Regions from separate parts of the Bradyrhizobium sp. ERR14 genome, predicted to be linked through region 4. Evidence: riboswitches for the same ligand, from Rfam matches in the RefSeq annotation. Region 4 holds a riboswitch; each other region holds the start of a gene.
What was found. Region 4 has a riboswitch for cobalamin ahead of GGD62_RS31350 (energy-coupling factor ABC transporter permease). Riboswitches for the same ligand answer to the same signal wherever they lie in the genome.

Region 1: it holds a riboswitch for cobalamin, as region 4 does, so the genes downstream of both, GGD62_RS39945 (ribonucleoside-diphosphate reductase subunit alpha) here and GGD62_RS31350 (energy-coupling factor ABC transporter permease) in region 4, are expected to answer to the same signal.
Region 2: it holds a riboswitch for cobalamin, as region 4 does, so the genes downstream of both, metE (5-methyltetrahydropteroyltriglutamate--homocysteine S-methyltransferase) here and GGD62_RS31350 (energy-coupling factor ABC transporter permease) in region 4, are expected to answer to the same signal.
Region 3: it holds a riboswitch for cobalamin, as region 4 does, so the genes downstream of both, GGD62_RS04885 (TonB-dependent receptor domain-containing protein) here and GGD62_RS31350 (energy-coupling factor ABC transporter permease) in region 4, are expected to answer to the same signal.

Annotation. Positions count from the first base shown of each region.
Region 1 is NZ_JACIHD010000043.1:10,746-15,943, reverse strand. Features, by position in the region: partial or broken gene GGD62_RS39960 (IS110 family transposase) at 1-445, shown strand, start outside; partial or broken gene GGD62_RS39955 (transposase) at 690-866, opposite strand; partial or broken gene GGD62_RS39950 (hypothetical protein) at 1,333-1,573, shown strand; cobalamin riboswitch at 1,594-1,808, shown strand; gene GGD62_RS39945 (ribonucleoside-diphosphate reductase subunit alpha) at 1,913-3,853, shown strand; gene GGD62_RS39940 (ribonucleotide-diphosphate reductase subunit beta) at 3,844-4,917, shown strand.
Region 2 is NZ_JACIHD010000012.1:141,738-146,935, reverse strand. Features, by position in the region: gene metE (5-methyltetrahydropteroyltriglutamate--homocysteine S-methyltransferase) at 406-2,751, opposite strand; cobalamin riboswitch at 2,854-3,057, opposite strand; gene GGD62_RS27960 (nodulate formation efficiency C protein) at 3,945-4,775, shown strand.
Region 3 is NZ_JACIHD010000001.1:981,147-986,344, forward strand. Features, by position in the region: gene GGD62_RS04885 (TonB-dependent receptor domain-containing protein) at 1-2,033, opposite strand, end outside; cobalamin riboswitch at 2,147-2,362, opposite strand; gene GGD62_RS04890 (hypothetical protein) at 2,406-2,669, opposite strand; gene GGD62_RS04895 (hypothetical protein) at 2,769-2,978, opposite strand; gene GGD62_RS04900 (hypothetical protein) at 3,117-3,293, opposite strand; gene GGD62_RS04905 (adenylate/guanylate cyclase domain-containing protein) at 3,418-5,154, opposite strand.
Region 4 is NZ_JACIHD010000017.1:58,620-63,817, forward strand. Features, by position in the region: gene cobM (precorrin-4 C(11)-methyltransferase) at 1-405, shown strand, start outside; gene GGD62_RS31340 (cobyrinate a,c-diamide synthase) at 405-1,715, shown strand; gene cobA (uroporphyrinogen-III C-methyltransferase) at 1,712-2,443, shown strand; cobalamin riboswitch at 2,489-2,708, shown strand; gene GGD62_RS31350 (energy-coupling factor ABC transporter permease) at 2,745-3,422, shown strand; gene cobF (precorrin-6A synthase (deacetylating)) at 3,469-4,218, shown strand; gene cobT (nicotinate-nucleotide--dimethylbenzimidazole phosphoribosyltransferase) at 4,229-5,198, shown strand, end outside.

The DNA of each region.
Region 1 (5,198 bases), on a different contig from region 4:
GCGAAGTGACACAGGAGATCGAAGCGGTCGCCGATCGGGAGGACGTCACACGCCGGCTGATGACAATCCCTGGTATCGGCGTATTGGGTGCGACCGCTGTACTTGCCGCGATCGGTGATGGGCTGCAGTTTCGCAAGGCCCGCGACCTTGCTGCCTGGGGTTAGTGCCCAGGCAATACTCGACCGGCGGAAAACAGACGTTGCTTGGCGTCAGCAAACGCGGCAACCGTTATGTGAGAAAACTTTTAGTGCATGGCGCGCGATCTTGCTTCCGGCATTTGGACCGGACGCGCGATCGCCTAGGAAACTGGCTCGACGGGCTGCAGGCTCGGATGCATCCGAACAAGGCCGTTGTCGCCCTAGCGGCCAAGATGGCCCGCATTGTCTGGGTGGTCTTGAACAAGCCTGGAGCTCTCTACGAACGCAGAGATCCTGCTTTCACCTGACGCTTCTGGCTTCGATTGCAAGGCTCGGGAACAGTGATGACGAAACAGTGGATCAACATGCCGTAAGCCCTGTGCAAAAAAGCGGGCTTCGTGCCCGAACCATTTATTGGGAACGGCGTGCGCGGATCTCATCATGGCCTGGCTGCAACCGCAGTCCACTCGCGAGAGGCCGGATACATTTATGCAACTGTAAGCGTCATTTTTGCTGTTACGAACCCTTGCACGGACGGGGCGGACCATACACCAGTGCCTTCAGCCGCTTAGCCTCCGACACCTCCATACCGCCGAACTTCGCCTTCCATTTGTAGATGCTGGCGTCGCTGACGCCGTGCTAGCGGCACAGGTCGGCAACCGAAACGCCGGCCTCGTGCTCCTTCAAAATCCCGATGATCTGCTCTTCCGAAAAGCGGCTGCGCTTCATGCTCTGGTCCTTGTCGTGGGCCAGAACGAACTTCAAACTGGATTATGCCCGTGGGGCAAGGTCAGGGTCGTACTTCCCTTCTGAGAGCAATCCGACCGCACTGCGGACGACTTCAAGCGAGACTTCTTGCAGATCAAAGCCTCCTCCGGTGAATGTAGGCGCATTGCACCCTAACGGCGTGACGATTCCGGTATTATCGAGACGCGGTTTGGATATATGTTTCTCGTCCTTCCAATGTTCATGGAGGCAAACCAAGCAGCTTTTGGAATCGTGAACAAAGCGCGCGTCCACGCCGCCTGCGAGCCCCACGGTCGCGTGGCCCATCACATAACGCACTTTCAGTTGGAAAGTGATTCCCCGAGCCAAGCCCCTGCCAGGGCGAGGGGTAGAGACTCGACGGGAAGCACTTACAGCGGACATCGCCGGGTGAAGGGATAGTCCAGACCAGGAACGCCGGAAGGGTAACAGGCGACGCGATCGGATCATGAAGCGTTTCAAATCGTCCCGTCAGGCTCAACTTCTCTCAGTTCATGATCAGGTCGCGAACCTTTTCCACATCCTCTCTCTCGGAGCCGTCACTGCCGACTTCCCGTCGTGTTTCGCGCGAGCGAGCCTTTGCGACTTGGCGCGAGATCTCCACGACAAGCGCTCGCCGAACCTTGACCTCGGGGCTGCTCCAATTCGTTAACTTGACGGCGCCGCCTTGACGAATCTCCGCGAGCGGCGCCTATATGTAGCCCGTCACGGTCTTCCATTCCCGCATCTCGTAGGATGGAAGCTAAGAGGGAACCCGGTGCGCCGGCAACGGCTATTCCGAGGCTGCCCCCGCAACTGTAAGCGGCGAGCGGTTGTCATCATGGTCACTGGCGCGACAGCGCTGGGAAGGCCGACAGCCCCAGCGACCCGCGAGCCAGGAGACCTGCCGCGACTGAACGAAAGTCCTCGGGCGGGGTGCCCCGGTGGGTCGCTTGCAGCTGGTGATATTTGTCCGATCTCCTCGCAAGTCGTCCGCACGGCCCCCAGCCTCAAACATCGCGGGGTTGCCGATGTCGCCGTCTTACGATTTCGATCAGCATGGTCATCTCGTCGCGCCACCGAGTGTGCGGCCGCGCCTAGCGCAGGCGAAGCCTGCCGCGCCTGAGCCGTGTCTGGTGCCCCTTTCGCCATCGCCGGCTCCGCTGCCGTGGCCCCTCGCGCCATCGCCAAAGCCGGCCGACCTCACGCTCGATCCGTCGCGCGACGACTTGTTGACGTCGTTCGGCAAGCTGACGCTGACCGACCGTTATCTGCTCGCCGGCGAAACTTACCAGGACATGTTCAGGCGGGTGTCTTGCGCTTTCGCGGACGATGTTGCGCATGCCCAACGTCTCTATGATGCGATGTCCCGGCTATGGTTCATGCCGGCCACACCGGTGCTCTCCAACGGCGGGACCACGCGCGGCCTGCCGATCTCCTGCTTCCTCAACTCGGTGGCGGACTCGCTCGAAGGCATCCTCGGTACCTGGAACGAGAACGTCTGGCTTGCTTCCAACGGCGGCGGCATCGGCACCTACTGGGGCAATGTTCGCTCGATCGGCGAGAAGGTGAAGGGCGGCGTCACTTCAGGCATCATCCCGTTCATCCACGTCATGGACGGCCTGACGCTGGCGATCAGCCAGGGCTCGTTGCGGCGCGGCTCGGCGGCGGTCTATCTCGATATCCACCATCCCGAGATCGAGGAGTTCCTCGAGATTCGCAAGGCGTCCGGCGACTTCAACCGAAAGAGCCTCAACCTGCATCACGGCGTCAACGTCACCGATGAGTTCATGCGTGCCGTGGGCGCCGGCACCGTGTTCGCACTGCGGAGCCCGAAGACTAACGAGGTCGTCCGCCAGATCGATGCCCGCCAGCTGTGGCAACGCATCCTTGAGAACCGGCTCCAGACTGGCGAGCCTTATCTCTTGTTCATCGACACCGTAAACCGCGCGCTCCCCACGCATCAGCGCGAGCTGGGCCTCAAGGTCTCGACCTCCAACCTGTGCAGCGAAATTACCCTGCCGACCGGCATCGATCATCGCGACGAGGAGCGCACCGCGGTCTGCTGTCTGTCGTCGCTCAACCTCGAGACCTGGGACCAGTGGAGTGAGGAGCCCACCTTCATCGAGGATGTCATGCGCTTCCTCGACAACGTGCTCAGCCACTTCATCACGGTGGCGCCGGACGGCATGAAGCGTGCCCGCTACGCTGCCCTGCGTGAGCGCTCCGTCGGCCTCGGCGTCATGGGCTTCCACTCCTTCCTGCAGGCCAAGGGCATTCCAATGGAAAGTGTCATGGCCAAGTCGTTCAATCTGAACATGTTCCGAAAAATCCGTCGCGACGCCGACGCGGCATCCGTGACGCTCGCGCGCGAGCGTGGTCCGTGCCCGGATGCCCTGGAACGCGGCGTGATGGCGCGCTTCAGCCATAAGATCGCAATCGCGCCGACCGCCTCGATCAGCATCATCTGCGGCGGCACCAGCGCCTGCGTCGAGCCAATCCCGGCCAACATCTACACCCATAAGACATTGTCCGGCGCCATCTCGGTGCGTAATCCGCATCTCGCCAAAGTGCTTGCGGCGAAGGGCGCCGACACTTCGGCGATGTGGCAGTCGATTATAGCACACGAAGGATCGGTGGCCCGTCTCGACATCTTGTCGGAGCACGAGAAAGCGATCTTTCGCACCGCTTTCGAGATCGACCAGCGCTGGATCGTCGAGCTTGCCGCCGACCGCGCCCCGTTCATCTGCCAAAGCCAGTCGATCAACCTCTATCTCCCAGCCGATGTCGATAAATGGGACCTTCACATGCTGCACTGGACGGCATGGCAGTGCGGATTGAAAAGCCTCTACTACTGCCGCTCAAAGTCTATCTCGCGCGCGTCGTTCGCCGGCAAGATCGGCGACAGCGACGAGGTGGCGGCGCCGCAGCCGCAGCGTACTGATTATGAGGAGTGCCTTGCATGTCAGTGATCGATCTTTCGGCCGTCGATCCGCGTACGCTGATCGGCAAGGGACGAGTGGGGCTGCTCGACTCGACCGGAACCTATGATGTCGATCGCTACGCCTGGGCTTACGAGCTCTGGAAGCGCCAGCAGCAGACCCATTGGATGGGCGAGGAGGTGCCGCTCGGCGCCGACCTCAAGGACTGGGCGTCGGACCGCGTCACCCCCAGCGAGCGCGCGCTGCTCACCCAAATCTTTCGTTTCTTCACTCAGTCGGACATCGAGGTCGGGGACAACTATCTCAAGCGCTACATCCCGATCTTCCAGCCGCTCACTGTTCAGATGATGATGTCGGCCTTCAGCAACATGGAGACGGTCCACATCGACGCCTATGCGCTGCTGCTCAAGACGCTCGGCATGCCCAAGACCGAGTTCGAGGCATTCCGCGGCTATGCCGAGATGCGCGCCAAGGCGGACTACATGCACGAGTTCGGCGTCGACAGCGTGGCCGATGTCGCTCGGACCTTGGCGATGTTCGGCGCCTTCACCGAAGGCATGGCGTTGTTCGCGAGCTTCGCCATGCTGCTCAACTTCCCGCGTTACAACAAAATGAACGGCATGGGACAGATCGTAAGCTGGTCAGTGCGCGACGAGAGTCTGCATTGTGAGGGTATCATCATGCTGTTTCACGAATGGCACCGCGAAACCGGCGCAGTGACGCGCGCTGTCCGTGACGACATCGTGGACGTCGCCAAGACCATGGTGAAGCTGGAGGAGAACTTCGTCGACCTCGCCTTCGGGCTCGGCAAGATCGAGGGCATGCGAGCTGAGCAGATCCACGCCTACGTCCGCTATGTCGCCGACTGGCGACTGACCCAGCTGCGGATTGCCCCGGTCTTCGGCTTCTTCGAGGCCAAGGAGGGCGGATTCATCCAGCTCAAGCCGCATCCATTGCCGTGGCTTGTCGAGATTCTCAATGGTGTCGAGCACGCCAATTTCTTCGAGCAGCGCGCCACGGAGTACTCCAAGGCGGCGAGCCGCGGCAGCTGGGACGGCGAAAACGGGGTGTGGGCGGCTTTCGGCCGTATCTAGCCCATCTTTATTCATGAAGGGCCTGTGGGTGGCTGGCGAATGTGGTGTAAGCCGCCGATGGGACGTGGGATTCGGTTGCTGAGACCAATTCTGCGCTGACATCATCGAGGTAACCACACCGGCCATGGTCGACGATACGATTCTGCCCTTCCTGTTTCGAGCGGTCAGGCGCAAGACGATCACAGCCGCCTTTGATGGGGGGCGCTGTTTTCAGCGGCTATGATGTGGAGGGCTCTACGACCCGAATCCGCTCGAATGCGACAGGGGACCAGAGGACTTCT
Region 2 (5,198 bases), on a different contig from region 4:
CCGAGTTTGCGGCTCGTGCCCTGCGGTGACCGCCCGGCATCACCCGCCTCCCCTCGTCGCTGTCGTAATCGTTGCCGACGTGCTCTTGAGCGACAAACCTTGGTGTATATTTATACACTTCAGGCTATACGGTCGCATACCACTGCATAATTGAGCTACGCTGAGCTTGTGCTTCAACTGGGCTCAGATTTTCGGCGAATGTCCTTGCCGTAATCGAACCGGCGGTTGTCCTCTCTTCCGCCGATGGAAGCCCGCGCGATGCGTCAGCGTCGCTCCTCCCAGACTTTCGCCCGGCCCGCTAAGCGGGGGCCGGGCTTTTTTTGTGTTCCCAAGGCTCCATCGATTATGGAGAGCGCAAATGACCGCAAGAGGATCAGCTTTGTCGAGAAGAGACCCAAGCCCGGATCAACGGCCTCGCGGATCGAATGCAGCGCGCAGTTGGCGGGCGGCAGCGACCATGTTCGCTAGCGCCGGCCGAACCTCCTCCCATTTGCGCGTCTTAAGGCCGCAGTCCGGATTGACCCAGAGCTGCGAATCCTGCAGCCGGGTCCGAGCCAACGCCATCAGCTCCTTCATTTCGCCCGCGTCGGGAACGCGTGGAGAGTGGATGTCGTACACGCCCGGCCCGATCTGATTCGGATATTCGTAGTTCCTGAACGCGTCGAGTAGTTCCATTTTCGACCGCGACGTCTCGATTGAGATGACATCTGCGTCCATTGCAGCGATCGCACCGATGATGTCGTTGAACTCCGAGTAGCACATATGTGTATGAATTTGCGTTTGATCAGCGACGCCGGATGAGCAGATGCGGAAGCAATCCACGGCCCAGTCGAGATAGGCGGTCCACTCCAATCGACGCAACGGCAATCCTTCGCGAAGTGCAGCTTCGTCGATCTGGATCATGGTCGCACCAGCATTCTCGAGATCGCGGATTTCGTCTCGGATCGCGAGCGCAATCTGGCGGCAGACCTCGCTTCTGGGAATATCATCGCGAACAAAGGACCAGTTCAAGATCGTCACCGGTCCGGTCAACATCGCCTTCATCGGCTTCCTCGTTAGTGATTGCGCGTAGCGCCACCAGCCTACGGTGATAGGCTTCGACCGCACTACATCGCCAAACAGGATCGGTGGCCTGACGTAGCGCGATCCGTAGGATTGGACCCATCCATTCCTAGTAAACGCGAAGCCGGCGAGTTGCTCACCGAAGTACTGCACCATGTCATTGCGTTCGAACTCGCCGTGCACGAGAACATCGAGACCGATGTCCTCCTGCCAGCGTACGGCGCGCGCCGTCTCCTCCTTGAGGAACCTGTCGTATTGCTCGTCGCTCATAGCGCCTCGGGCATGCGCCGCACGGGCATTCCGGACTTCTTTGGTCTGCGGAAACGATCCGATCGTCGTGGTAGGAAAAGCCGGTAGTCTGAAACGATTGCTTTGGATCTCGGCACGACGGGCAAATGGGCTCGCGCGCCGACGCATGGTCTGGTCGATCGCTTTCATCCGGACAGCGACATTGGCATCATGGATTTTCGGCGAAGTCCGGCGGACAGTCGCGGCACATTCCGACTCGGCAAGAGCTAGCGCAACATTCTGGTCGCCTGCGAGTGCCCGCGCCAGGATCGCGAGCTCTCGCATCTTCTGGACCGCGAAAGCAAGCCAGCTCTTGACGTTGGAAGCGAGCCCGGTTTCGAGTTCAACATCGACCGGCACATGAAGCAGCGAGCAGGATGGGGCAATCTGTACACGATCCTTGCCGAGCTTCGCAATCGCGGGTTCGAGCCGCTTGCGCAGCGACGACAGATTCGACCGCCATACATTCCGGCCGTCGACGACACCGAGCGACATGACGAGATCACTTCGGCCGCCAGCGATGATCTGGTCCAACAACTGTGGCGCCCGAACCAGATCGAGGTGCAGTCCGGCGACTGGCAGGCTCAAGGCGGTGTCCAGATTGTCCCCGAGATCGCCGAAATAGCTGGTGACTAAGATGTTGATGGCCGGCCCCTCCTTGGCGAGCCGGTCATAGGCATGTCGCAAAGATTGTCGCGCCCTCTCATCCAGATCAAGAACCAGGCAGGGCTCGTCGAACTGAACCCAATTTGCCCCACGTTTGGCCAATTCCTGCAGAACCTCGATATAGGCCGGTATCAGTTCATCCAGTAGTGAGAGTGGCTGGAACGCAGGATCGGGACTCTTGCCGAGCTTTAGGAATGTGACCGGCCCGATCAGGACAGGGCGGGTCTGAAAGCCAAGGGCCTTGGCTTCCTCATACTCCTCGATCGGCTTGCGAGAGCATAGCCTGAAAGTCTGTCCCCTGTGAAACTCGGGGACCATGTAGTGGTAGTTGGTGTCGAACCACTTGGTCATCTCCTGCGCGGGTGCGCCAAATCCGCGCGGTCCGTGACCGCAACTCGCATCCTGATCGTCGCATTGTGATCCGCGGGCCATGGCGAAGTACGTCTTGAGCGAAACGGATTCGGTTTTCGAGGCGTAGATCTCCGGGATGGCGCCAACCATGACACTTGTGTCGAGCACCTGGTCATACAGCGAGAAATCGTTCGATGGAATGACCGTGACGCCGATAGATTTCTGACGAGCCCAGTTCGCGGCACGCAGGCCAGCTGCGTCCTCGAGCAACTGCTGTTCGCTGCTTTTTCCGGCCCAGTAACTTTCGAGAGCGAGTTTGAGCTCGCGCCTTGGACCGATGCGTGGCGTTCCGAGGGTGGCAACCGGAAGCGAGAGAAGAGTCATAGCGTGAACCCCATGTTGGGGGCAAAGGCCATGGCGGACGCAGGCAGGGGAAGTCGCGCGGTGCGACGGCTGCTTGGCGCACCACCGGGACACCCCGCCCGTGGACGAATATATTGTCGGGGCAGGTCTCCTGGCTCGCGGGTCATCGCTTCTGTCCGGCCTTCCCGAAGCCGCGCAGGCTTCAGTGACGTCTTTGGACAGCGGCTTGCCGCTCACAGTTGCGGGGGCAGCGCCGGCATTGTCACCGGCTTCCCTCTTAGCTCCGGATCAAATGGAAACCGGAGAACCTCGACGGCTTGGATTATCGGCAAGAGAAGTCTTCCGTCAACCTCTCAGATTATGTCTCACGCTGATGCTGCGACATCTGCTACGCGAATCACCGTGCATCACGTTGAGATGATGTAGAAGCGCTTTCAATCGGCGATATCGGAATGACCATCGCAGCTGCCCGCGGGCCGCACGCCAGATTGGGACAAATGCGGCTTGCGCGGGTCGGGACTGCCACCTCGAGCAGAACGCATCTCCGGCTTCCCAGCGGTTCTTGAGCACGTCCACCATCCAGTCACCTTCTCGGCCAACAGGATCCGTGTTGAATAGGCCCCAGCTGGCAAGGCCAGCAACATACCCCGCCAGCACGTTGATTTGCAGTTCAGCAAGACTCAAAATGCTCGGTGGTGAAGATCGGCTTCGCGTGGTTGGCCGTCGAGTGCAAAGCGCTCCGGACTGAGGCTGTTCTCGAAGCGCCGCGTGTCGCGAGGGAGCGCCAAACGCACCATGGCCCATTGGCCGCAAATGCCCAAACGCATGGCAGAGATCGAAACGCACATTCTGGCAACGATACCGGACCAAACCGTCGCGTGACGAGGATGCATAAGCCGCGCTGGATAGCGCTGAAAGGAAACATCGAGACCTGCCAGTCGGAAAGTCGACAAAGAGGACACAAAAGCGGTGTGAAATACCGTCCATCACCTGGCACGAAGAATGCAAGACTTCGGCATGCCCAGTCTCCTCCTGCTGGGCATGTCCGGCACAGCAAATTGAAGCTGTCGCCGGCAGCGAAGTTAGCGGCGCGTGACATAGAGGGGAGTGCCTGCTCGCACGGGACACCATCGGTCTCCCCGTCGCGTCGCCGCTAACTTCTTGCGCTCGCGCATAGCAGGTTAAAGGTTGCCCCGCTTTAGAATGACGTGTGGATGAAAGCAGATAGGCTGACAGTTATGAGGAAAATGTCTGGAAGACGCGCGTTATGGTTTTGTCTCGGTCAATCCCTGATCTGCCTGGCCGGGTTGGCTGCGACGAACAACAGTGTTCGCGCCAACGAGAGCCCCCTTATCGAAAGATTCAAGTCAACGTGGCGAGCGCAAGACGGCGAGACAATAGAACAAATTATCTCCAATGTCTCGAAGGTGGCGCAGTTCGTCCCTCGAATGTGGGGCGTCGCTGAACTTGACGAAAATGACCATGTTTTCGTTTCGTGGACCAGGCACCGCGATGATACATCAGACGAACAGTACGTTATCACCTGGAAGATCGCGCTCGACGGCACGATTCAACTTGCGTCGACCTATGCCAAACCGATGGAATTGGGCTGGCGCGCCCTGGCGCTCTCGTTGATCGCCAGTGAAGTCAAGGATGGCGAAAGGGACGCAAATTTTGGCTTTCTGCATGATCCGAGCAACTTCAACTTTGTGACGACCATGCAAGGCCGGCTCGGCGATCTTCTGCGGCAGGGCCGCTGCACTATCGTTGAACCTGTTGGAGTGGACTACTTGCCGAAGCAGAATGACAAGCCGACCGAGAAAGGTGATCTGTGGCGCGTTTTGCTTTTAGTGAACTGTAATATCCCAGGGCCCCGTTTTTTTACATACAACGGGGTCATCACTTTCGAGAAGAGCGAAGGGCAAGATTGGGAGCCGCAATCCTCCTTTGCCAAGCGTATCGCGGCCTTTCCTCCTGGCTCCTGGTTCGCTCGCATGGAGCCAAAGGAACAGGAAGAGTTAGAGGGGAGCGAAGGCCCTCGCTAAAATGGTCGCGCAGAGCAAGATCGCGCCGTAGCTCCTTTACGGCCGAACGTCTGAGCAACTACAGACATATTAGCTCTAGTTTACGCCTTCAGCAGTCGCGAGCCTTTCCTGCAGCTTTCAGCCCGTCAGGAAAAAGTCGGGCAGCACGATTGCCTCCGATTCCTTCTGCGAGTAGCCGAGCTCAGCGGCGCGTGCCAGCTGGCGAGATTTGGCCCCCGGCGCGCCCGACGCGGTGGGAGGACACCAATCCACGAGGGAACCACCTCCTCCATGCCACTCTTCAAGGGACCGGGCCTGAAGATGCTTCGGGCCCAAGCCCGATCCGGCTGTGCGCCGCCCATCGCGCGACTGACTGGCACCCGCAAGAGCGTAAGCATGACGACGCCGAGGCGGCACGCGGGATCGAGTGCTGCGACGAAACGC
Region 3 (5,198 bases), on a different contig from region 4:
GTGCCCGCCTGGTCGTTGTCCATGCGTCGCTCGCTCCAGAAGCGCGCGGTGGCATCGAGCACCACGTAATTCTGCCAGATGTTCCAGGTGATGCCCGCACTCGCCGTGTAGCGCGACACCAGCGGCACGTCGTTGCCGGCCCAGATGCCTTCGCGGAAGACCGCGCGGGTGTAGGCCACGCCGGAGCGCAGCAGCAGGGCATCGTTGACGCGATAGGACAGGCTGGTCTCCGAGCCGTAGCGGCGGGTCGGATCGAGATTGGTGTTGTAGAACAGGACCGGATTGAAATGGACCTCGTTGGTGAGATCCATCAGATAGAGACTACTCTGCAGCTGCAATCCGCCTCCCTTGATGCGAACACCGCCCTCGATATCCCCAGAGGTCTGGGTCTTGAGCTGGAACGTTTGCGGGATCGCAGCGAAGGTCAAGGGATCGAAGGAAGGCCCCGAGGAAAGGCGCTCGTCGACATCAGGCGTGCGGAACGCGCGCGCAATGCGGCCGAACAGCGAGACCTGGTCGTTGAGGCGATGCTCGGCCCCGAGATGCAGCGCATATTGGGTCTCGTTGCTCGTCAGCGGCAGCGCGCCGATGTCGGCGTTGAAGGGAGCTGCCGGGTCGAAATTGTCGCGTGCCGCAAGTCTGACGTTCTGCACACGCGCTCCGTAGGAGATGTCCGTCGTGGACGCGATTCCCAATGTGTGCTGGACATAACCCGCAACCGTCTGCTGCCTGAGGTCGTAATTGTGCCAGGGGGAGAGCCCCTGCCCCGCGCCGCGGTTCTGCTCAAAGCTCGCATCGTAATAGTCGATGCCGGTCAGGAGCTGCGACGGCATGCCGAGCAGCAGGCTCTTCACGCTGAGCCGCGGTGTGATCGACCAATTCGTCAGATGGGAACCGACATAGGTCGACGTGAAGAACGCCGGAACCGGCGTCGGGGTGGAAAAGAAAGCACTCTGCTGCTTCTTGTCGCGCACGCCGCCGTCGACAATGAGATCGACGCCGTTGACCAGGGTCTTGGTGAAGCCCGCGGTCGCACCAAAACCCTGCTGGTTGGCGTAGTTGAACGGCGTGCTTGTCCCTCGCCGGTTGGCCCTGAGCTCGTCGAGGCCGATGGAGGGATCGACGGTGCGGCCGCCCGGCAGTCGCAGCTCCTGATTGTCGCCGCTGACGGTAAGAAAAGCACTCAGGCCCAGCGTCGTGTAGTTGAGATTGCCGACGCCGTTCTGCTGCGAATAGCGATTGTTGTCGCGGTAGCCATCGGTCCTGACCGTATTGCCGTAGAACGAGGTCGACCACGGACCGGAATTGAGCGAGGTCGAGACATTGCCGAGCCTGGTGTTGAACGAGCCGAAGCCGGCCTCGATGCGCGCGGTCACGGGCGGTCCGCCGACGCCATTTTTGGTAACGATGTTGATCACACCACCGACCGCGTTGTCGCCGTAGAGCACCGCGCCGGAATTTCCCCGCGTGACCTCGATGCGTTCGATCGAATTGAGCGGGATGGTGGAGAGGTCCACCTGCGCCATGTCGACGTCGTTCAACCGTCGTCCGTTGACCAGCACCAGCGTGTTGGCGGTGGCAAAGGCGCCGAAGCCACGCAGGTCCACGCTGGTCTTGGCGCCGATCTGGCCGCCATAGAGCGTCGTGAGTTGGGCCCCCGGCGTCTGCATCGCGATGATCTCGGCAAGCGTCTGCGATGGCGAATGCGCGATATCCGCGGCCATGATGACGGTCGTGGCAGCCCCGACGATGCCGCCGCCGCCGGCGGCAGCCTCACCGCCGGAGCCCGATGAGCCGGCGCCATTGCCTGCCGGCGCGACAGTCGTCCTCGCCCGCTGCCGAGTCGCCTCGCCGTCACCGATCGCCCTCGCCCGCGTGCGGTTGTGATCGTCGGGCTGCGTCACTTCGATCGGCGGCAATTGCTCGGCAAGCGCGTGCTGGGCGAAGGCGGAGGACAGATCGAGCGAATGGAAGGAAACGGATGCGAGCAGGCCGGCGGCAAGGCGCCTGGCGGCAGAGACGATACGGGACACAATTGTAACCTCGGTATGACGTCAGTGGCACGTCACAGCGAACGAGGTTTCACGGCAGAGCGATGGATTGCTCCGGTGAAGCTAATGTCTGTACTCCCCGACCGACATCTTCGCGTGTGACCACGGCTGACGGCAGGTCTCCTGGCTCGCGGGTCGTAACCTTGCGTCGCCTTCCCAGGACCGAGTTTCCCAGTGGCATGAGACGAAAGATTCACCGCTTACAGTTGCGGGGGCAGCCGTGGCGTTGAGACAGATCCCTGCGTTGGGACAATCCCGCACCACATTCCCTTTTGATCTCCCTGAGGAGAACCGTCGCCGATCATTTACGAGCCGTTGGCCCCGGGAGTCAATCGACCGGTCGATGCCGGGCGCTCAGGTCCGCCCTCGCACACGTTGCGCCTGGGCCCAGGCGACAGCGACGTCGCGCGGCGGAACATCGACGCGCTTGATCGGGGTCAATTCGCCGGAGGCCGAGACGATCGCGGTCTCCTCGCGACGACAGCGCGTGCAGACAAAGCGGACCTCGTGCGGGGACGCCGACCAGCTCGACCGCTTCACATTGGCCGCCATCGGCCAGGCATCACAATGCGAGCACGACACCAGAAATCGACCGGGATCGAGCATACCCATTTCCATCGGACTCCGCGTCCTGCCCACCTGCTTCAATGATTAACCCAAGTGAATCGTTCCGGTGCCCCAGCACCGCCCCTGGGTGCGCCGGAGAAAGCGGTAGCCTCAGCGCGCGCCCTTGAGGGTGCAGGAGGTGGTGCAGGTGACCGTGGTGCCGCGATCGCACGATTTGCACGCACTGACGCACTGGTTCATGTCGCGGGGATTGTAGCTGTAGTTCCGCATCGGGCAGGTCAGCGTCGAGCCGGTGATATCCTGCTCCTGGTCGCAGGCCGCCGTCATGAGCGCGACTATGATCACGGCAACGAGGCGCATGTGATTGCCCTGTCAAGCATGGCAAATGACACTCGCGAGGTGCGCTGCAATGCAGCGAACCCCGGCCTTTCCACCACGAGCGATCGCTCGCGACGTCAAGGATGCGCGCCAAACCTTAAGAACGGATTGCAGCCGGCGTCAGGCCGCAGCCTTGGTCGCGATCGCCTGCCGCATGTCCACCGCCAGCTGACGGTACTGTTCCGAGAGTTTCAGATAGAACTCGCGCTTGGTGCTGTCGGTGGCGAGCTTGGCGATCAGCTCGCATTCGGCGGTGAGCGTCTCGAACCGTTCCAGCCTGTCCTGAAGTTCCGTCATCGGCGTGTCCCCGTCAAACGCCTCAAGGACATCCAACCTAAGCCCGGGAAATAGGTCACGGCGAACATCGTTATCGAGTAGAAACGTTTTTTCCGGACAGGGCGGGCCGACCCAACAAAAACGGCTATTTCTGCTCCAGGCGCCAGGCGCCGTCCCACCCCTCCTCCGGCGGCTTGGCCTCGAATTGCGCGATGCGGCCGAGCATCGTGCGCGAGGGGCCGTCGCCGGGGACGGCTTCGAGCGCGGCGTTGAAGGCGGCGCGCGCCTCGTCGAAGCGGCGGGCCCGATAGGCCGCGAGCGCTTCGGCATAATGCGTGCGCAGGCTGTCCTGCGCGGCGGTGAGCGCGCCGGCCCGCGCCATCACCTCGAAGATCGGCTGCGGCGCGCTCTGGCCGGCGACCGCCAGACGATCGATCTCGCGCAATTCGAGCCGCGCTCCGATCGCATCAGCAGTTGCCTGCGAGATCAGGATGCGGGTGCCGTAGACCTTGTTGACGGCCTCCAGCCGCGACGCCAGGTTCACGGCATCGCCCATCACGGTGAAGCTCATCATCAATTCGGAGCCGATGCTGCCGGTCAGGACCTCGCCGGTGGCGATGCCGATCCGCAGGTCACACGGCGCCGGCATGGCGCGGATGCCGAGCAGGTCGGGCAGCTGCTTCTGCAGCGCGGGCACCTGGTCGACCATCTCGGTTGCGGCGATGCCGGCCAGGAGCGCCTGCTCGTCCTCCTCGATGAAGGGCGGGCCCCAATAGGACATGATGGCGTCGCCGATATATTTGTCGATGATGCCGCGATTGCTCCTGATCGGTCCGGACATCACCGTGAAATAGTGGTTCATCACCCTGACGAGGCCACGCGGGGTCATGCCCTCGCTCATCGAGGTGAAGCCGCTCATGTCGCAGAACATGATGGTCATGACCCGGCGCTCGCCGTCGATCGCGACCTCGGGCCGGTCGATAAGCCCCTGCACCACCTTGGGATCGATGTAGCGGCCAAAGGTCTCGCGGATGCGCTCGTTGTGCCTGAGCTGCTCGGTCATGCGGTTGAAGGCCGCGGCGAGCTCGCCGATCTCGTCCTGCGTGGAGACGGTGATGGTCTTGTCGAAGCGGCCGGCCTCGACCTCGCGGGTGCCGGCGAGCAGCAGCCGCACCGGGCGCGTGATGCCGCTGGACACCAGGAGCGCAAAGGCAAAGCCGACGATCGCCGCGAGCAGGGTCACGACACCCGAAACGACGATCGCCTGATGCTGGCGGCTGATCACCTGCGACGTCGAGAAGAACACCTGCGTCAGCATGTCGGCGCGGATCGCATCGACCTTGCGGTTGAACTGATCGCGTAGCACGTCGATGTGTTCCAGCGTGCCGCGGGCCTCGGCCATCTGCCTGGCGTCGACCTGCTTGAGCAGCTTTGCATGGTCCTCGTTCAGATCGCGCCGCAGCTCGGTGACGGCGGTCTCGATGCGGATATCGATCCGTCCCAACGCGGCATTGTCCGAATACGTCCTGGGGTCGTCGATGATCGCGTTGACAAGCGAACGCGCGGCCTCGGCCTCCTCCTCGATCTTGCGATCGGATGTCTCGAACTCGCGAAGGCGCGCCGCATAGGCCTCTTCGTCCGACGGTGACTCCATTTTGGTCATGACCATCCGCCGCAGCGCCAGCCCCCGCTCCAGCGAGCGGATGTTGGCGCGAGCCAGATGGCTGTAGGCCGGGATGTAGCGGTTGGTGAGCTCGTCAAGCAGGACGCCGACCTGGCTCGACATCACCATCGACAGGATCGAGGTGACCAGCATCAGGACGATCAATCCGAGGGCGATACCGACGATCTTGCGCCTGATCGACTGGTTGAAAATCGGCATAGCTGCAGGGACAAAGGCCAAAGGGACGGAGCAAGGGAACTCCA
Region 4 (5,198 bases):
CCGGGCCTTGCCCAGACAGTCGTGCTGACGCGCACGCCGGGCCGCGCCAGCGCGATGCCCGAGCGCGAGAAGTTGGCAGCCTTCGCCGCGACCGGTGCAGTGCTTGCGATCCATCTGTCGATCCATCTGCTCGACAAGGTCGTCGCCGAGCTCGCGCCGCATTACGGCGCAGACTGTCCGGTCGCGATCGTCTGGCGCGCGAGCTGGCCGGATCAGCGCATCATCCGCGCCACGCTGGCTACGCTCGATGCTGCCGTCGGTGCCGAGATGGAGCGCACCGCGATCATTCTGGTCGGCAAGACGCTCGGCGCTGCGGATTTCGACGAGAGCCGCCTTTACGCCGCCGATTACGATCGCCGCTATCGGCCGGTCGGCGCCGAGCCGCGTTTTCCGGAGGGCTCGTGATGGCGGCAGGCCTCGTCATCTCCGCACCGGCCTCCGGCGTCGGCAAGACCACGCTGACGCTGGCGCTCGCGCGCGCCTGGCGCCATCGCGGCTTGAACGTGCAGTGCTTCAAGAGCGGTCCCGATTACATCGATCCCGCCTTCCACGCCGCCGCCACGGGGCGCGCTTCCGTCAACGTCGATAGCTGGGCGATGGATCGCGGGGCGATCTCGCATCTCGTCAGCCGCGGCGCGGACGCCGATGTCGTGCTCGCTGAAGGATCGATGGGCCTGTTCGACGGCGTCGCCGCGCCCGGTGTTTCCGGCACCGGTGCCACCGCCGACATTGCGGAGATGCTGGGCTGGCCGGTGGTGCTGGTGATCGATCCTTCCGGACAAGCGCAGACCGCGGCGGCGATCGCCGCGGGTCTTCGTGATTATCGCCCCGGCGTACGGCTCGCCGGTGTCGTGCTCAACCGCGTTGCCAGCCCGCGCCACGAAGACCTCGTGCGGCGTGCGCTCAACGACGCCGGCATTGCCGTGTTCGGCGCGCTGCCGCGCCATGCCGAGATCAGCCTGCCGAAGCGGCATCTCGGCCTGGTGCAGGCCGAAGAGCAGGCCGAGATCGGCAAGCTGATCGACGAGGCCGCGCGCTTCGTTGCCGAGCATGTCGATCTCGATGCCGTGCTGCGATCGGCCGCCAGCTGGTCGCCGCAACCTGCCGCGAATGGGCTAAACGTGACGCCGCCGGGCCAGCGCATCGCGCTCGCGCGCGATGCGGCGTTCTCTTTCGTCTATCCGCACATGCTGGAAGCCTGGCGCGGGGCGGGCGCGGAGATCTCGACATTCTCGCCGCTCTCCGATGAAGCGCCCGACGCGAGCGCCGATGTGTGCTGGCTGCCCGGCGGTTATCCCGAGCTGCATGCCGGCAAGATCGCGGCCAATGCGCGTTTTCGCAGCGGCCTGCGCGCCTTCGCCGAAACGCGACCGGTGCACGGCGAATGCGGAGGCTATATGGTGCTGGGAACCGCTTTGACCGATGCGGACGGTGTTCGCCATGAGATGACAGGCCTGCTTGGCCTCGAGACCAGCTTTGCCAAACGTCGCATGCATCTCGGTTATCGTCTCGCGACGCTGGCCGCGCCGATGCCGGGACATCGCCCCAGTGCACGTCTGCGCGGCCATGAGTTCCACTATTCGACCATTCTTGCCCAGCCTGATACGCCGTTGGCAGTCGTGCACGATGCAACCGGCGCGGTCATTGCCGAGACCGGCTCGCAGCGCGGCCACGCCACCGGCACGTTCTTTCATCTGATCGCGGAGGACCGGTGAGCGGATTCGTCTCCTTCATCTCCGCCGGACCCGGCGACCCCGAGCTTCTCACGCTCAAGGGCGCCGCGCGGCTGCGCGAGGCCGACGTCGTGCTCTATGACGATCTCGCCTCCGGCGCGATCCTTGATCTCGCCCGGCCCGGCGCCAATCTCGTCGCGGTGGGGAAACGGGCAGGGCGTCCCTCGACCAAGCAGCACCACGTCAACCGCCTGCTGGTCGACTATGCCGCAACAGGTGCGCGCGTGGTTCGGCTCAAGTCGGGCGATGCCGGCATTTTCGGCCGGCTCGAGGAGGAGCTGGAGACGCTGCGTGAGGCCGGCATCGGCTACGAGATCGTTCCCGGCGTCACCTCGGCCTGCGTTGCCGCGGCGCAAGCCGGCATCCCCCTGACCCGGCGCCACACCTCGCGCCGGGTGCAATTCGTCACCGGCGCTGATGTCACCGGCGAGTTGCCGCCGAATCTGAATTGGGCGGCCCTGGCCGATCCTGAGGCGACGACCGTGGTCTATATGGGCCGGCGCACCTTCCCCGCGCTTGTCGCAAAGTTGATCGCGCACGGCCTCGCTGCAGATACCCCCGCGCTGTTCGCCGAATCCCTCGGCCGCCCCGACGAACGGCTGGTCCGCACCACCATCGCCGAGCTTGCCGAGCAGCTTGCGCGCGGCGGCGCCGCGTCGACGGCCGCCGTGATCCTGTTTGGGGCGCTGGCGGGGGATTATCCGTCATGACGGCCTTGGCCGCCGTTCGCCCCTTGACGCAGGCTCAGCGAAAGGGGCACACAAGAGAGGCATGGTGCTCGACGCGGCGCAAAGCGCCGGAGCATAATCGGGAATGGGGGTGGGCGGACCCAGTTGCGGCGCCCAAAACCCCAGCCGCCCCCGCGACTGTAAGCGGTGAGGGACTCCGATCAGCCACTGGGCCGCAAGGTCCGGGAAGGCCGGAAATCCCGGGGAACCGCGAGCCAGGAGACCGGCCCTGCACGTTTTGAGGCCAAGGCCGTCGGGTGTGACGGCAGGAAGGAATTGAGCCATGCATATCGAACCCGGGGTCGTGACGGGCGCCAAGCTCGTGTTGAGTTACGCAACCGGCATCGCCGCAGGCGGCGTTGCGCTGAAGCTTGCGGTGGAAACCGTGCGTGAGCAGGGCATCACGTCGTTCGCAGCGCGGACACTCGCCACCACAGTCCTTGTGTTCATCTTCTTCGAGATCCTGCCGCACTTCCCGGTCGGCGTCTCCGAGGTGCACTTCATTCTCGGCTCGACACTGTTCCTGCTGTTCGGCGCAGCGCCCGCGGCCTTCGGCCTCGCATTTGGCCTGCTGCTCCAGGGCGTATTCTTCGAGCCGGTCGACATCCCGCAATACGGCATGAACGTCACGACGCTGCTGGTGCCGCTGTTCGCGATCCAGGCGATCGCCACACGGATCATCTCGCGCAACACCGCCTATGTCGATTTGAAGTATCGGCAGGCGTTGGCGCTCTCGACGACCTACCAGGCCGGCGTGATCGCCTGGGTGGCGTTCTGGGCGCTCTATGGCTCGGGCTTTGCGATGAGCAACCTCGCCAACATCGCGACGTTCGCGGCGTCCTATGCGCTGGTCATCGTGATCGAGCCGCTCGCCGATCTCGCGGTGCTGGCACTGGCGAAGTCGCTGCGCGGCGTCACCGCGCCCGGTCTCGTCACCCCGCGCCTGCATAACGCGGCCTGAGAGACAAGCGAACGGGCGGCCAGCAGGGCCGCCCGTCGCGTTCGCGATGGTCACGCTTTCCCTGATAGGCATCGGTTGCGGCGATCCCGACCAGCTGACGCGCGCCGCTGTTCAAGCGATCAACGCCGCCGATCTCGTCCTGATCCCGCGCAAGGGAACGGCGAAGTCCGATCTCGCCGATCTCAGGCGGACGATCTGCGCGGATGTGCTCACCGGCGATAACACAGCCATCGCTGAATTCGACCTTCCCGTGCGCGACGCAGGTGAGGCGGAATACCGCAAGGGCGTGGACGATTGGCACGATGCGGTTGCCGCGACTTGGTCGAACGCGATTGCGAACCATCTCGAAGGCGAGGGCAAGGTTGCGCTGCTGATCTGGGGCGATCCTTCGCTCTATGACTCCTCGCTGCGCATTGCGCGGCGGCTCAATCCCCTGCCTGACATCGAGGTCGTGCCCGGCATCACCTCGATCCAGACGCTGTGCGCAGCGCATGCGCTGCCGCTCAACGATATCGGCGAGCCTTTTCTGGTCACGACGGGGCGGCGCTTGCGTGAAGGCGGCTGGCCGGCAGGGGTGGATACCGTTGTTGTAATGCTCGACGGCGGCACGGCATTCCAGTCGCTTGATCCAGCCGGGATTCAAATCTATTGGGGCGCCTATCTCGGCATGCCCGATCAGATCGTCATGTCCGGCGTGCTCGCCGAGGTTGGCCCGCGCATCGTCGCGGCGCGGCAGGAAGCGCGCGAGCGGCACGGCTGGATCATGGACAGCTACATTCTCAAGCGCAGGCCGTAAGCGAGGCAGCATGCTCCCCGAATGGGTCACCCAAACTTGCCCCGAGATCTCCGCGGCCCATCGCGAGGCGGCAATCGCGCGGCAGGCGCAATTGACAAAGCCGACCGGTGCACTCGGCCGGCTGGAGCAGCTCGCAATCGAGCTTGCGGGCCTGCAGGCGACCGAACAGCCGCGTGCCGCACGGGCGCCGATCATTGTCTTCGCCGGCGACCACGGCATCGTCGCGCAGGGCGTCTCAGCCTATCCGCAAGCCGTGACCATCGCGATGATGGCGAATTTTGCCTCCGGCGGCGCCGCGATCTCGGTGCTGGCGCGCGAGCTTGGCTCGAGCCTGGACGTCGTCGACGCCGGCACGCTGGCAACGGCGGCGATGGCGGGTGTCATCACCGACAAGCCGCGCCATGGCACGCGCGATTTCAGCGTCGAAGCCGCGCTCGCACCCGCCGAGCTGGCGTTTGCGTTCGAGGCCGGCCAGCGCGCGGTTGCGCGCGCGCAAGCCAATCAGCCCGATCTCTTGATCTTCGGCGAGATGGGGATCGGCAACACCACCACGTCGGCGGCGATCGCGGCGGGCCTGCTCGGCATCAGCGCCGAAGAGATCGCGGGCAGCGGCACCGGCGTCGATGCGGCCGGCCGCGCACATAAGGCCCGCGTGATCGACGCGGCGATCGCGCGTCACGGCGTTGGCGGCGCTTCGCCGGAAAAAATCCTATGCGCCGTTGGCGGCCTCGAGATCGCGGCGATCTCAGGTGCGATCATCGCGGCGGCGCAGCGCCGTATTCCCGTATTGATCGATGGCTTCATCGTATCGGTGGCAGCGCTCGCAGCAGTGCGGCTCAATCCGTCGTGCCGGCCGTTCCTGCTGCCGTCGCATCAATCTGCGGAGCAGGGGCATCGGCTGGTGCTGCGCGCACTGAACGTGCAGCCCTTGATCAGCCTCGATCTCCGGCTCGGAGAGGGATCGGGCGCCGCCATCGCGC